2 regions of the Paenibacillus sp. FSL W8-0194 genome follow, and region 2 is predicted to be linked to the other one. Evidence: predicted binding sites of a transcription regulator. Region 2 holds the regulator's gene; the other holds the start of a gene.
The links. The regulator Rex, encoded in region 2, represses fermentation and respiration genes when NADH is low (regulators of the CRP and FNR family bind a similar motif). The targets are predictions, from matches to a motif close to TTGTGAAATATTTCACAA.

Region 1: the regulator Rex is predicted to act here: its motif matches at 5,267-5,284, upstream of MKY58_RS01690 (DUF1641 domain-containing protein).

What each region holds. Positions count from the first base shown of each region.
Region 1 is NZ_CP150205.1:407,132-415,001, forward strand. It holds gene MKY58_RS01670 (amidase family protein) at 19-1,521, shown strand; gene MKY58_RS01675 (L-lactate dehydrogenase) at 1,695-2,657, opposite strand; gene MKY58_RS01680 (hypothetical protein) at 2,809-3,075, opposite strand; gene MKY58_RS01685 (NAD(P)/FAD-dependent oxidoreductase) at 3,415-4,593, opposite strand; gene MKY58_RS01690 (DUF1641 domain-containing protein) at 4,631-5,071, opposite strand; gene MKY58_RS01695 (cytochrome c biogenesis protein CcdC) at 5,542-6,078, opposite strand; gene MKY58_RS01700 (WHG domain-containing protein) at 6,177-6,755, opposite strand; gene MKY58_RS01705 (MBL fold metallo-hydrolase) at 6,757-7,473, opposite strand.
Region 2 is NZ_CP150205.1:2,171,605-2,179,474, forward strand. It holds gene dinG (ATP-dependent DNA helicase DinG) at 1-1,269, shown strand, start outside; gene MKY58_RS09675 (redox-sensing transcriptional repressor Rex) at 1,330-1,995, shown strand; gene MKY58_RS09680 (amidohydrolase) at 1,970-3,283, shown strand; gene MKY58_RS09685 (DUF5590 domain-containing protein) at 3,308-3,823, shown strand; gene MKY58_RS09690 (hypothetical protein) at 4,151-4,675, shown strand; gene MKY58_RS09695 (AAA family ATPase) at 4,675-6,177, shown strand; gene MKY58_RS09700 (3-hydroxyacyl-CoA dehydrogenase NAD-binding domain-containing protein) at 6,325-7,197, shown strand; gene MKY58_RS09705 (acetate kinase) at 7,194-7,870, shown strand, end outside.

The sequences.
Region 1 (7,870 bases), 1.8 Mb from region 2:
ACCCGGGGGTGAGGACAAATGGAAAATCCACTGAATATCGAGGAATGGATCGTGGAGCTGGATATCCGCAGCATGCAGGCTGCCATGGAATCGGGCGAAACCACCTCTGAAGAAATCGTCAAAGCCTATCTGAAACGGATTGAGCGCTACGACGGCAAGCTGAAATCCATCATAGAAGTGAATCCGGCTGCCCTGAGGATCGCAAGGGAGCTCGATGACGAACGTTACGAAAAAGGAACCCGGGGGCCGCTCCATGGCATCCCCCTGCTCTTAAAGGATAACATCGATACCCGCGACGCGATGCATACCAGCGCCGGCACGCTGGCTTTGGCGGAGCACGTCGCGGCGGAGGACTCGTTCGTAGCGGCTCAGCTAAGAAAGGCCGGGGCGGTATTCCTCGGGAAGGCGAACATGACCGAGTGGGCGAATTTTATGGCGAGCGGCATGTGGGCCGGTTACAGCAGCCGCCGGGGATTATGCCTTAATCCGTACGGACCGGGGGAATTGTTCGTCGGCGGGTCCAGCTCCGGCTCGGCCGCAGCCGTGGCGGCAAACCTGGCCGCCGCGGCGATCGGCACGGAAACGTCCGGGTCGATCATCAGCCCGGCCAGCCAGCAGATGCTGGTCGGCATTAAGCCGACGGTCGGGCTGGTCAGCCGTTCGGGCATCATTCCGATCACGCACACGCAGGATACGGCCGGACCGATGGCCCGAACCGTCGCCGATGCCGCGATCCTGCTGGGGGCCATGACCGGAATAGATGAGCGGGACCCGGCCACGGAGGCAAGCGCAGGGCGGTTTTTGCAGGATTATACGCCATTTCTTGACGCTTCCTGCTTAAAGCAAGTGCGCATCGGCATTCCGAGGCATTATTTCCGCGACCTGGATCCGGCCCGAAAGGCCGTTCTCGAAGCGGCGATCGAAGCGCTCCGCAGGGAAGGGGCAACGATCGTCGATCCGGTAGAGCTCCCTTGTCAGGATGCGTCCTGGAACGGAAACGTGCTGGTCTACGAATTCAAAAAGGGCGTCAACGATTATCTCGCGCAGCTTCCTGAAAGCATTCCCGTTCATACGCTGGCCGAAGTGATCGCGTTCAACAACGGGCACGCCGACCGGTGCCTGAAATACGGGCAGGACCTGCTGGAGAAATGCGAAGCGACCAGCGGGACCCTAACCGAACCGGAATATTTGGAGACGCTCCGTTACAATCAGGAGATGTCGCGGGCTAAGGGGATCGATTACGCGATTGAAACCTACCGTCTTGACGCGTTGCTGTTCCTCGGCTGCGACGAAGGGGACGATATCGCGGCCAGAGCTGGCTATCCGGCGATTACGGTGCCGGGAGGTTACGCGGAGGACGGCGTCATCGCTCCGGGAGGCTACATCACCAAAGGCCCTGTCGGAATAACGTTTATCGGAACCGCGTTCAGCGAACCGACGCTGATCAAGATTGCCTATGGATACGAGCAGGCGACCCGACACCGCGTACCGCCGGATATGAGCAGGCTGGAGGAGCAGTAACAGCCTCATCGTTCGGATCATCGCCGGCAATCGCTTGATCTTCCGGCCGATGAAAAAAGGAGCCGTTCCCCCGCCAATCCGGATGCCGGAAAGCGGGGGAGGCTCCTTTTATTATTTGTGCTCACGCAAGCTGCGAACGAGGATGATGGCCGTGACGGCAACGGAAGGTTAACTTAACGTATCGGCTCGAGCTGGAGACCCTCCAAATTGCGGCGGATCAGGGCGCAGGAATCCTCGAACCGTTTCCGTTCGTCTTCGCTTAACTTAAGCTCCAGCAGTTCCTGAATGCCGTCGCTGCTAATGATGGCCGGAACCCCGGCGCACACGCCGTGTTCGCCGTACTCCCCGTCGAGTATGGCGGATACGGCGATAATTTTATGTTCGTCGTTCAGGACGGCACGGGTAATATGGGCGATGGCGCTGCCGATCCCGAAATGGGTCGATCCCTTCCGCGTGAAAATTTCCCATCCGGCATCCTTCGTTTTGCGCGCGATATCGTTCAAATCGACATGCTTAAAACGTTCCGGGTGCTGCTCCAAAATATCGAGGATCGGCTTGCCGCCGATCGTGACGTGCGACCATGCGACGAATTGCGATTCGCCGTGTTCGCCCAACGCATACCCGCTGACGCTGCGCGGATCGATGGAAAACACGTCCGAGAGCAGCGTTTTGAGCCGCGAAGTATCGATGGAAGTGCCCGTACCGATGACGCGATGGCGCGGAAAACCGGTAAGCTTCCAAATCATGTACGTAACGAGATCCACCGGATTGGCGGCCGTGATGAAGATCCCCTGAAAACCGCTCTCCACGATCGGCGTCACGATTTGACGCGTAATTTCGGCGGCTTCGGCCAGGACGTCCATCCGGTTTTGCCCCGGCTTCGGATTGGCGCCGGCCGTCAGGATGACGACGTCGACGTCGGCGCAGTCCGCATAGGTTCCTGCGTACACGGTCGTCCGCGTATGCGTAAAATCGATGCAATGCGACAAGTCCAGCGCCTGGGCAAGCGCCCGGTCGTATGTGCGGTCGATCATCATGATCTCGTCGCAGATGGATTGGTTGATCATCGCGTAAGCGCAGCTGGATCCGACCATGCCGGAGCCTACGACGGCAACTCTTCTTCTTTTGCGTTTCATGTTTCATTCGCTCCTTCAATCCTATTGTACACGAGATTGTGATAAAAATCCCATAATCGGCCGCTTCGGCGAAATTCGGTCCATTACGGCCCTAAAACGATAAAAACCGGCAGCGCGGCGGCTTCCGGTGAGAGTCCTTTTGGAGCTTCGTTCAGGGGGCTGAAGGACTCCAGGGCCGCCGGATCCATGTGCCTGGCCGCAGCCTTAAAAAAAGACCCCGACAGCGCAAATATCTGCATAAATGCGTCCCGATGGAGCTCCCCAAAATCGCGATCGTTTCATGTCCGTTGATCCGTCTGAGCCCGGCATACAGGGCGGTGCTGAACATCACGTCGACGATGACGAACTTTGCCAGATCCGCGCGCGTAAATACCCAGACCTGAAACTCCTTTTGGTGAATCCCCGCAAGCTTTCGCATGCCGCCCTCCTTCCCTTTCGCCATAAATCCCTCGCTTTTTTAGGATATATCAAAGCAAAACGTTTGAGAACACGCGGACAAGATCGAATTTTGTTCGGCGGTCATACTTTCTTCGTCCCATGGCCATATTGAATATAGCCCAAAACGCCGATCGGCAGCGTCTCCTGCCGATTCCGGAGCTGCCCGGGCTTGAGGGCATCCCGAAAGTCCCGTCACGACCTGTTATGGATGCAGACCGCGCTTGCACAAAGCCTGGCATCGTAAAAAACAGGGTATCCCCGGTCGCCAAGACCGTGAGGATACCCTGTTTGCCGCTTCAAGCGGTTGTTGTTATGAAGATTAGTAAGCCAGCGTATACAATGCTTTGATGTGGGAGAGGTAACGGATGTTACTTGCTTCCTTCATCAGCGTCGCAGGCAGACCTTTCAGCGAAATGTTGTTTTCGCCGATGGTTGCTACAGCGTCTTTGCGGCCAAGGCTAGCCAGCGTACCGGAGTTTACCGGAGCAAACGTTTCGAACGCTTTATCGTTCAGGAACGCGTACAGGTTGTAGCCGATCAGCTCGCCCATTTGCCATGCAATTTGCGCGGTTGGAGGGTAAGGACGTCCGGTTTCGTCGAAGTATACGGCGCTGTCGCCGGCAACGAATACGTCTTTATGGGACGTGGATTGCAGGAATTCGTTGACGGTTGCGCGTCCGCGGTTGACTTCCAGGCCGGATTCGCCGACAAGCGGATTGCCTTGCACGCCGCCGGTCCATACGAAGGTGTTGGTGACGATTTTTTGGCCGTCTTTCAGGTCAACAACGTTACCTTCCACGTTCGTTACAGGCAGTCCGGTCAAGAACGTTACGCCGCGGTTTTCAAGGCTTTTGGTCGCGCGCTCGATCAGATGGTCAGGAAGCACAGGCAAAATTTTAGGGCCGGCTTCAACGAGCATCAATTTGATTTCGCTGCGGTCAATGCCGTATTTTTTGGTCAGGCTTGGCAAGATGTCGGCGATTTCGCCCACGAGTTCGACGCCGGTCAAGCCGCCGCCGCCGATGAGGATCGTTGCGTCAGCCGGATCTTTGGATTGGGAGTAAGCTTGGATGCGTTCTTCGATATGGCGGTGGATGCGGTTGGCATCGTCAGCGGATTTGAGCACCATGCTGTATTTGTCGAGGCCGGGAATGCCGAAGTAAGCGGTGATGCTGCCGAGGCCGACGACAAGCGCGTCGTAAGTCAGCTTGGAACCGTCCGAAAGCTTCACTTCTTTGTTGTCCACGGAGAAAGACTCGACCTTGGCGATTTTCAGATCGATGTCTTTGCCTTTGAACAGTTTTTCAAGCGGCATGGCGATCGCTTTTTCTTCGATGCTGCCCGCAGCCAGGCGGTGAAGCTCGGTAATGATTTGGTGAGTCGGATATTGGTTCACCACGGTCACGCGCGCTTGGTCTTTGTTCATGTATTTGCGAACGGTCAGCGCGGAGAGGAGTCCGCCATATCCTGCACCCAAAATGACAATATGTTTTGACATAGTTTTTCCTCCGTCCTTACCTAAATATTAAAGTGGATTATTTTTGTTCTTTCGCGTTTTCAGCAGAGACTTGGAGATAAGCGTTCACGAAACGGAACATTTTTTGTGCTTGCGGATCTTTCAGCAATTTGAGCAGGCCAAAAAGACCGATCACTTCTTGACTGCTTTCTGCGCGGTCTTTTGCTTCGATCACGTTTGCAGCGACGGATTTCACCGATTTGATAACCGGGGTTGCCATCTCCTGAATGGCGCCAACCGTGTCGCTTTTCAGCGTTTTGTCCGTAGCCACGGCTTGAGCGAAATCGTAAGACTTTGTCAATACATTCACAAGCTCGGTCAGCTTTGGAAGATGGTTGACCAGCGTGGTCAAAGATTCCTGAACCTCGGGCTTGAGCAGCTGGTCGAGCAAATCCTGTTGATTTTGGCTGACAGGCTCGTTCGCTTGTTCAGTCTTTGCATCAGTAATTGTTTCCGACATGTCCATTTCTCCTTTGCGTAAGCAGCAGTGCTTAATTTTATTTTAAAAAGGGCTAATAGACCCTTTTTGGGCAGAGGGGTCTAGAAGCAACAGACCTTCCTCAAGTGAAAAAGGCCGCAATCTAACTCATCATTACCTATGTTAACATAATGTTCACCAAAAGGATAATGAGGCATTTCAAGCCTTACGCACAAATTGTGAAGTTTTACACAAGTATACGTCTTCTTGGTCCGAATCTCTCTGTTTTCCTCCATTTTTGTGCGCAAATTGTGACAAATTCAACAAAGTGTCGCTGAACGGATGAAACATGTTGCCGCTTTTTGTCCTTCTCCCCTAGGTTCTGCATTTCCATAATGCAATATACCTTTGAATGCAGCAAGATGCAAGGGGAAAGGGCTCCGCCTCGCATAAAAAAACCGCCTTCTGCGGCGGGCCGCGGAAGACGGTGAAAGGATGCGTAAATATCGTTGTTATTTTGCATTCGTCGAGGTCGGGGGTTCCTGGGGCAGCGGGGTGCTTTGCAGTTCGCCCGACGCTTCGATGGAGCGGTATTGTTTCAGCATGAACACTCTCCAGCGGACGATCATGCCGAACGCCAGCAAGAAAAACAGGGCGCCGGACTGCGGAATCGAAACATACTCGTCGATCACCTGATGAAGCACGGTACGGACGATCAGCAGAACGAACAAGATGACCACGAAGCTTTTGGAACGTCTGGCGAACACCTGGCCCTCCGAGACCTCGAATTTGGTGCTGCGAATGAGCGGATATGAAAATATGAACCAGCCGACAAGGAAGGCGGCCAACGCCCAGAGCCACGGAACCCGGACTTGCGGCGCCACGAACATCAGGAAGCCGGTGGCCATGCCTAGCGGCGGAATAATGATTTTTTTGATCGTTACCGGTCTGTTGCTGGCCTTCAAGCGGACAAAAATGACCAGAAGAGCCATCAATAAAGCCCCTACGGTGGATCCGATTTGAAGATATGAGGGACTGATATGAGCCACGTTCAAGACTCCTCTCTTCATAATGATATAATTAATCACGTATAACTATATTATATCACACCCGGCAAGAAGTAAACTTGAACGCCATATGACATTCTTTACTTATGGATCGGCTTTTTGCTCGTGTGCAGCCCTTCCAAAAAAGCCCGCAAAACGTATTCCAGGCTTTCATCCACCTTCAGGTCCATTTGAAATCCTCCGTGCTGCTCAAGCGACGCAAACCCGTGCAAAAGGCTGCGCAGTCCGCGGATCGCGTGCAGCGTTTCCGTTTCGCCGAGCCCGTAAGGCTCCATAATCCGCAAAAAAAGGTTCAGCAGCTCCTGTTTCGCCGATTCCAGCTCTTCGTGCCGCTGCGTGTTTACCTTATAAAAGGCTTCGTACAACCCGGGGCGGGAACGTGCGAACCGGAGGTAAGCGCCGCATAAGCTGAGGATCGCATCGTCGCCCGTTTTGCCGATGACCGCGTCCCGTGTCGTTTCGACAAGCAAGCGGATGCAGTGAACGGTCAGCGCCGCCCGCAAATCGGGAAGGCCGTTCACGTGGTTATACAGGGAAGGCGAACGCACCTTCAGCTTTTGCGCAAGCGCAGCCAAGGTCAGCGAATCCAAGCCGGATTCGTCGGCGATTTCGGCGGCGGCAACGAGGAGGGTGTGACGGTCGAGGCCCATTTTCGCCATCTTATTTCACCTCCCGAAAAGCGGCTTCGGCCCGCAGAATGGCCTGGTTCATGGCAGCGGCGGGCTGCTCCAGCATCCGGCCGTGGCCGACGGCCAGCCAGGACGGCTTCAGGTCGGCCAGGCGGCGGGCGCTTGCCAATGCGGCTTCTTTATTCCAGGTCGCCATCGCGGGGAAAGGGAAAAGCGGCCGCGTGTCGCCGGATACGGCCATCCCGCCCCGGATTTGGAACGCGTCGCCGGCGATCAGGACGCCGCTCCGGGTATCGTAGAAGGCCATATGGCCGGGCGTGTGCCCCGGAGAGGCGATGGCCAGGAGGGAACCTATCCGATCCCCGTCCGCCAGGAGGCGATCCGGTTTCGTACGGACTTTTTGCGGGACGTCCCCCTTGATCGGCGTTTGCGGTTCTCCCGCTTCCAGGGCGCGGCTGCCGGCCAAAAGGGCTTGATCCCGGCGCGATATAAGCACTTCGGCGTTTGGGAGGGCTTCCTTTAATCCGTCCAAAGCCCCGACATGGTCTCCATGCGCATGGGTGAGCAAAATGCGGGTAATCGGTTTACCGAGCGAATCCGCAGCGTTGAGAATCCCCTTCAGGCTGAACGGCATGCCGGCGTCGATCAGGGTCAGGCCGTCCGCTTCTTCGACGAGATACACGTTGACGGGGAACAGGCGGGGCAAAAAGGAAAGCTGGGTGACTTGATGAACGGTCGTTTTTTTCATGAAAATCATCCTCCCATACGCTAAGACTAATCTTATTAGCATTATAACTAATGGTATTAGTTTTTGGCAATCATTTATTTTCCATAATCAACCCATTTTTTTATAAGGCATCTTCAACGTTCGATTCCGGACGCTCTCCGGACACAACGTTATAGTTGGACGAATGCGTTTCACGCCAAGGCTGCTTGGCGGAAAGCCGCTGCTCGGATGTTTGCAGCATTCTCTTTCAAAAAAGCGTTTTCAAAAGGACAAAATCATACTATAATGGTAAATGTAAACCCTTTCATATGTCTAATCTGATTTGGGCCCTTCATTCGGAGGGCTCCTTTTTTTTCGGGGTTCCCCGCAGAAGCGCTTGAACCGGCTCGCAGCCCGGGCCCGCTTGACGGGGACTTTT
Region 2 (7,870 bases):
ATCGATCGCATCAGCGAAGATTTGGTCGACGTCAAGGAAACTTGGGACAAGCTCAGCGAATCCCTGTTCGCCCTGATGCCGGAAAGGAATGACGCCGCGCCGGGAGAATCCGGGCAATATGTGCTGAGGCTCCAGCCGTCGAAATGGCCGCAGGAATGGGAAACATTGAAGGCGATGGAGAACCAGATCCATGTGAAAATGAGCGAAATCGTCCGCCGCGGCGAAAAAATGCTGGCTGAATACAAGGAAAACGAAGACGATTACAGCGCGGACAGCCTGATAACGGATCTTAGCGGCCTGTTCAAGGACCTGGCTGCCGAACGGGACGATCTGCGGACGTTCATGAATCTGGACGATGCCACCGTCGTTTATTGGATGGAGGCAAGCAGCCATTTCCGCAGCAAATCGCTTCAGCTGTATGCGGTTCCGGTGGACGTCAGCAAACAGCTCAAGGAGTTGTTTTTCGATAAAAAGAAAAGCGTTATATTAACGTCGGCTACTTTGTCGGTGGACAAGTCCTTCCAATACATGATCGATAATCTGGGTCTGCAGGAAGACCAGGAGAGCGGCAGGCTGGTATCCGTGCAGCTTCCTTCCCCGTTCAAATACCGCGACCAGGCATTGCTGGTCATTCCGCGGGATTTCCCGAGCGTAAAAGGAAGCGTCGGCGATCCGGTGTTCGTGGACACCCTCGTGCGGTCCCTGGCCGACGCGGCGATCGCAACCCATGGCCGAATGCTGGTGCTGTTCACCTCGTACCGGATGCTCCGGCAGGTGCATGAACCGCTGAAAAACGCCCTTGCGGGCAGCGATATTACCGTGCTCGGCCAAGGCGTGGACAGCGGCAGCCGCACCAAGCTCATTCGCCGGTTTCAAGACAGCAGCGCTTCGGTGCTGCTCGGTACGAGCAGCTTCTGGGAGGGAGTCGATATCCCCGGCGAAGCGTTGACCTGCCTGGCGATCGTAAGGCTTCCGTTCCAGCCGCCGAATCACCCGCTGAACGAAGCGAAAGCCGAACTTTTGCAGCGCCAGAAGAAAAATCCGTTCATGAAGCTTTCCGTGCCGCAGGCGGTCATCCGCTTTAAGCAGGGCTTCGGCCGCTTGGTTCGTACGGCGAATGACCGCGGAATCGTCATCGTTTACGATACGCGCGTAATCGAGTCTTACTACGGGAAATATTTTCTCTATTCCTTGCCGGGGCCAAAGATGGAGCATATGAATACGGAAAAAATGGTTCCCCGTATATCTGAATGGCTTCAAGAAGGTTAAAACGACCCTTTTCATAGGATCGAACGATAGAAATTAAGCTGTTAAATAGGGGGAACATGCATGAAATCGGAGAAAATTTCCGAAGCGGTCGTCCGCAGATTGCCTGTATATTTACGTTATTTGAATGATTTGCACAAGCGGGAGGTAGCGACGGTCTCCTCCCAGGAGCTTGGCCAGCGACTGGACCTGAACCCGGCTCAAATCCGCAAGGATCTTGCGTATTTCGGGGATTTCGGCCGGAAAGGGATCGGATACGACGTTTCGTACCTGATCGAAAAAATCCGCCACATCCTGAACCTGGATCAGCAGATCAACGCGGTGCTGGTGGGCGCCGGCAACCTGGGACAGGCGCTTTCCAACTACAACTTTTACCTGCGCGAAAACATTAAAATCGTGGCGGTCTTTGACGAAAATCCGAAAAAAATCGGCAAAAAAATCAATACGCTGACGGTGCAGCCGATGGAAGAGATCACGGATACGATCAAAAACCGGAATATCCGGATCGGCATCATTACGGTGCCCGCCGTCGAGGCCCAGAACGTGGCCGACCAGCTTATTGGCGCCGGGATCGAGGCGATCCTGAACTTCGCGCCGACCATTCTGAAGGCGCCGGCCAACATCCGGATTCATGCGGCGGACTTTACGACCGACCTGCTGAGCTTGGCATATTATTTGGATAACGGAAAGGAAGGTTCTGCCGATGACGGAGAACAAGACAAAGAATAAATGGATCATTGCGAACGGCAGCTTTGCCGTGCCTGACAAAGACAAGCCCGTAATCCAGGGCTGCATGGTCATCGAAGGCGACCGCATTGCCTATATAGGGGAAGAAATGCCGGAGCTTGAAAACGAAGTTCCCGTATTCGACGGGACGCATCTGTTTTTTATGCCCGGATTGATCAATACGCACGGACATGCAGCGATGTCGCTGCTGCGGGGGTACGGGGACGACCTGGCCCTGCAAATTTGGCTGCAGGAGAAAATGTGGCCGATGGAAGCCAAGTTTACCTCCTCCGACGTCTATTGGGGAACGGCGCTGTCGGTGCTGGAAATGCTCAAGGGCGGGACGACGACCTTCCTGGACATGTATGACCATATGGACCAGGTCGCCAAGGTGACCGAAGAGTCGGGAATCCGCGCGTCCCTGATGCGGGGCGTCATCGGGTTATGCTCCGAGGACATTCAGCGTCACAAGCTGAACGAGGCGATCCAGTTCGCACGCGATTGGAACGGCAAGGCGGACGGCCGGATCACGACGATGATTTCGCCGCACGCGCCGTATACATGTCCTCCGGATTTCATCGAGAAATTCGTGCAGGCTGCGTTTGACCTGGATTTGCCGATGCATACCCATATGTCCGAAACGATTGCCGAGGTTGAGCAAAACGTTCGGGATTACGGCTTGCGTCCGGTCGCCCATTTGGAGAAGCTCGGCGTATTTTCAAGACCGTCCCTGGTCGCCCATGCCGTTCACTTGACCGATGAAGAAATCGGCATTTTGGCGCGCAACAACGTGGCCGTATCTCACAATCCGGGCAGCAACCTGAAGCTGGCGAGCGGCGTGGCCCGCGTGACGGATCTGCTCAAAGCGGGCGTAACGGTCTCGCTCGGCACCGACGGCGCGGCCAGCAACAACAATTTGGACATGTTCGAGGAAATGCGTCTTGCGGCGCTCATCCACAAAGGGGTGTCCGGCGACCCGACGGCGGTTCCGGCTTACGAGGCCTTGAAAATGGGAACGGTATACGGAGCGCAATCCCTTTTCCTGCAGGACGTCGGTACCCTTGCGCCGGGCATGAAAGCCGATTTTATCGCACTAAATACCGATCAAGCCCATTTTCTTCCGCATACCGATCTGATTTCCCACGCGATCTACTCGGCTAGCGGCAAAGACGTCGAACATGTGTGGGTGGACGGCAAGCAGATCGTGAAGCATGGCGCGTGCCTGACGATGGACGAAGAGCGCATCCGCCGGGAAGCCCAAGCCGCGTTCGAAGGTCTCTTGTCGCGGTAAGAACGGCCAAAGATAGGGGAACTTATGCTAAAGAACAAAAAGAAATGGATTTTTCTCGGCATCGTCGCGTTTCTGCTGATCGTGTTCGGGCTTTACCGTTATTACATATACGTAACGCAGGATATCCGCGCGCAAGAGACGGCGGCCATTCTGAAGGCCAAACAGGAGACAAGCCTCGTGAAGGTGACCGAAGCCCAAAAATCGGTATGGGATACGATCTGCTGGGCGATCGAAGGGTTGGACAAAGACAACCGTCCGATCATGGTGTGGGTGACGATGGACGAAAACGGCAAAGTGAAATCGGGCGAGGGCGCGGTGCATGAAGAGCTGCTCTCAAACGGCATGTCGGAAAATCAGATCAAGGAAAAAGCGACGAAGGAAATTCCGGACGTCAAAAAGCTGAAGGCCGTGCCCGGGATGTACAACGGCGAATACGCATGGCAGCTTTTTTACTGGTCCAAGGATCATTATTATTATCAATTCTACCGGTTCAGCGACGGCCAAAGCATCGGGGGACCGTTTACGCTGCCTAACCGGTAATCCGTCTAAACGCATTGATGCGAATCATTAGCTAATAAATGGAAAAGAACCTCATGAAAATGGGGTTCTTTGGCGTGCGCAGGATAATATTTTAAATACTTTCACACATTACCTTCGATTAAGTATATACGATGTGATATACTCTATATTGTGATTCAAAGATATACTCTCTGAAAATGGTGTGACCGTCGTGTTTAATGCAGATCGAAGAAGCTTGGAATGACCGTGTCTTAGAAGCTTTGTTTAAAGCTCCTTTGCCGCGGTTGTCTATTTTTCGTATGATATAGATAAGATAAGTTTTTTAGAATAAGAGAGGAGGACAACGTTTTGAAACTGCGTCCAATACCAATTGCGCTTACTGTTGTCATATCGGCGGCGGTGCTGTTCGGCGGATGGTTCGTTTATCGCCAGACGACGATGCAAGGGCCGCTGCAAAAAATCGTTCAAAATTATAAAGGCGTCAACAACGCCCAATTCGATATTACCCGCAATCAGATCAATCTGAAACTGGATTTGAAGCCTGACACGAACTTATCGGGACTTGTAAACCAAATTACGACCAAAGGAAAATCGGTGGTGGGCAACCGCAAGCTGAAATTCGATTTCGTGGACCATTCCTCCGAGAAGCTGAACCGTTTCTGGAATTCCGCGATGTTCTCCGTCGCCGAAGCGATGGACAACAAGAAATATACCGAAATTCCGGCCAAGCTGGAGCAGCTGGCCAAAGATTCCGGCATCAAAACCCAAACGGAGATGGATACCGACAACGTGTATATCAGCCTTAGCGACGGCGATTCCAGCAAGTTTATCGTGCTGCCCCGGAACCCCGCGAAGATAGGGGTGTGGGAATAATGCCAAGATGGACCAAAGAGGTGCTGGTCGGTTTCGTTCCGGTATTGCTCATATTTTTGGCTTATATCGGCGTCAATATCATTCCACTGATCATTGCGGCGCTGCTGATCGGCGGGCTGCTTTTCATGGCGAGCGTTCGCGGCGGACTGGCCGTAGGAGCCGGGGCGGAGCGCAAACGCAAAAAAAGAGGGCCCAAGAAGCTGACGTTCGAAGAAATCGGCGGGCAGGATCATGCGAAGCAGGAGCTGATGGAGGCCCTGGACTTTTTGATCAAGCATGAAGAAATCCGCAAGCTCGGCATCCGTCCTTTGAAAGGGATTCTGCTGACGGGACCTCCGGGAACCGGGAAAACGCTGATGGCGAAGGCGGCCGCGCATTATACGGATTCCGTATTCGTGGCTTCGTCCGGCAGCGAATTCGTCGAAATGTACGTCGGCGTCGGCGCCGGTCGCGTGCGCGAGCTGTTCCGCGAAGCGCGCAACCGCGCCGTGAAGGAAAACAAGCAAAGCGCGATCATCTTCATCGATGAAATCGACGTGATCGGCGGCAAACGCGAAGGCGGCCAGCAGCGCGAATACGATCAGACGCTGAACCAGCTGCTGACCGAAATGGACGGGATATATTCGTCCGACAGTCCGAGAATTTTGCTTATCGCGGCAACGAACCGCAAGGAAATGCTCGACAGCGCGCTGCTCCGTCCGGGACGTTTCGACAGGCATATCCAGGTCGACCTGCCCGATAAAAAGGGGCGCGAGCATATTCTCCGGCTGCATGCAAAAAACAAGCCGCTTAAAGAGGGCGTCGACCTCGGGAAAATCGCCGAGGAATCCTTCGGTTTTTCCGGGGCGCAGCTCGAGAGCGTCATGAACGAGGCAGCCATTTACGCGATGCGCGAAGGCTTAAAAGAAATCGAACAAAAACATTTGTCCATGTCCATAGACAAGGTGATGATGGGCGAACGCACCGACCGCGAATCGACGCTCGAAGAGAAAAAACGGGTTGCGATTCACGAGCTTGGCCACGCGATCATGGCAGAGCTTGTCCGTCCGGGCAGCGTCAGCCAGGTTGCGCTCAGCCCGCGCGGCAAAGCGCTTGGTTACGTGCGGCATAATCCGACCCAGGAACAATACCTGTACACCAAAACGTTCCTGGAGGAGCAAATTATGATCGCCCTGGGCGGCGCCGCGTCGGAGGAGATTTTCTACGGCGGACGCAGCACCGGCTCGAGCAACGACTTCGAGCAGGCGCTGAACATCGTGCAAACCATGATGAAATCCGGGTTGACGTCCCTTGGCATCGTCGATTTGGACATGGTGACGAAAGAAGAGCTGATGAAAGAAAACAATGCCATTTTGGAAGAGCTCATGAAACGGACGCGGACGATGCTGGAGGAACGCCGGACGATTTACGAACAGTCGCTCGATATCCTGCTGAAGGAAGAAACGCTGTCCGGAGACCAATTTCGTCGACTATTTCGTGAACATTCCCAATTACCAGCATAATTTGTGATGCTGGTTCTTTTTTTTTACTTTTTTTCTGTGCTAAGTTATTATTATAGTTTGGGTCACCATGTACCCTCCTACATTAAAGATACGGGTACGACATAGAAAATTCGCAAACAAGTGGCCATAGGAAGGTGGAAGAGAAACATGTACTTTAAAAAGATTGGCGTCATCGGCGGGGGCACGATGGGTCAAGGCATCGCCGAAATGCTGGCGACGCGCGGCCTGGACGTGCTGCTCGTGGAGAAAACGCCGGAAAAACTCGATTATTCGTATTCCATGATCGAACTCAGCTTGGACAAACAGCTCGAAAAATGGGCCATTACCCAAGCAGAAAAAAAATTGATTTTGGGCAGAATTCATAAAGTGGTGCATCTTGCGGAGCTCGGCACATGCGACATGGTCATCGAGACGATCTCCGAAGACCTGGACGCCAAACGCGTCGTATTCTCGCAGCTGGACCAAGTATGCCCTAGCCATATCATTCTTGCCAGCAACACGTCTTCGCTCAGCTTGACGGAGCTGGCCAGCTCGACCATGTATCCGGAGCGGGTGATCGGCATGCACTTCATCCATCCGGTAAGCAAAGTCGACCTGGTCGAAATCATCCGCGGTTTGAAAACTTCCGATACGACATTTACGGAAACCAAACGTTTCGTTGAGGAAGTCGTCCATAAAAAAGGCATCATGGTCTATGAATCCCCTGGTTTCGTTTCCAGCCGGATGATTTGCCTCATGATCAACGAAGCGCTGCATATCCTCCAGGAAGGCGTGGCTTCTCCAGAGGACATCGACGACGCGATGCGCATCGGATACCAGTTCCAATACGGACCGCTGGAGATGGCCGACCGTTTCGGCCTCGACTCCGTCCTTGCTGCGCTGGATCGGATGTTCCGGGAATTCGGCGAGCTGAAGTACCGTCCGTCGATCGTGCTTAAAAAGATGGTGCGCGCGGGGCATTTGGGCGTCAAAACAGGCGAAGGCTTCTTCAAGTACGACAAGGATGGTGACCGGGTATGAAAATTTTAGTCATTAACGCGGGAAGTTCTTCCCTTAAATACCAGCTGTACGACATGACCGACGAATCCGTGCTTGCCAAAGGGCTGGTGGAACGGATCGGCATGGATTCCTCCATCGTAACGCACAAACCTGCGGGACGAGCCGACGTGACGGAAGTGAGCGAAATTTTGGAGCATACGACGGCGATTCGCAAAGTGCTCGGACTGCTGACAAACCCTGAGCACGGCGTGATCGGTTCGATCGACGAAATCGACGCGGTTGGGCACCGCGTCGTTCACGGCGGCGAATATTTCGACGAGTCCGCGGTCGTGGATAGCGACGTGAAGTCCAAAATCCGCCAGCTCTTCGACCTGGCGCCGCTTCATAACCCGGCTTCCATGATGGGAATCAAGGCCGCCGAAGCCAACATGCCGAACATTCCGCAGGTTGTCGTCTTCGATACCGCCTTCCATCAATCGATGCCGGAACATGCGTACCTGTACGCCATTCCGAGAGTGCTCTATAAAAAACATAAAGTAAGACGCTACGGCGCGCACGGCACGTCGCATGATTACGTCAGCCAAGCCGCGGCGGAATTCTTGGGCCGTCCAATCGAAGATCTGAAAATCATCACCTGCCATATCGGCAACGGAGCCAGCATCACGGCCGTGAAAAACGGACGTTCCATCGATAC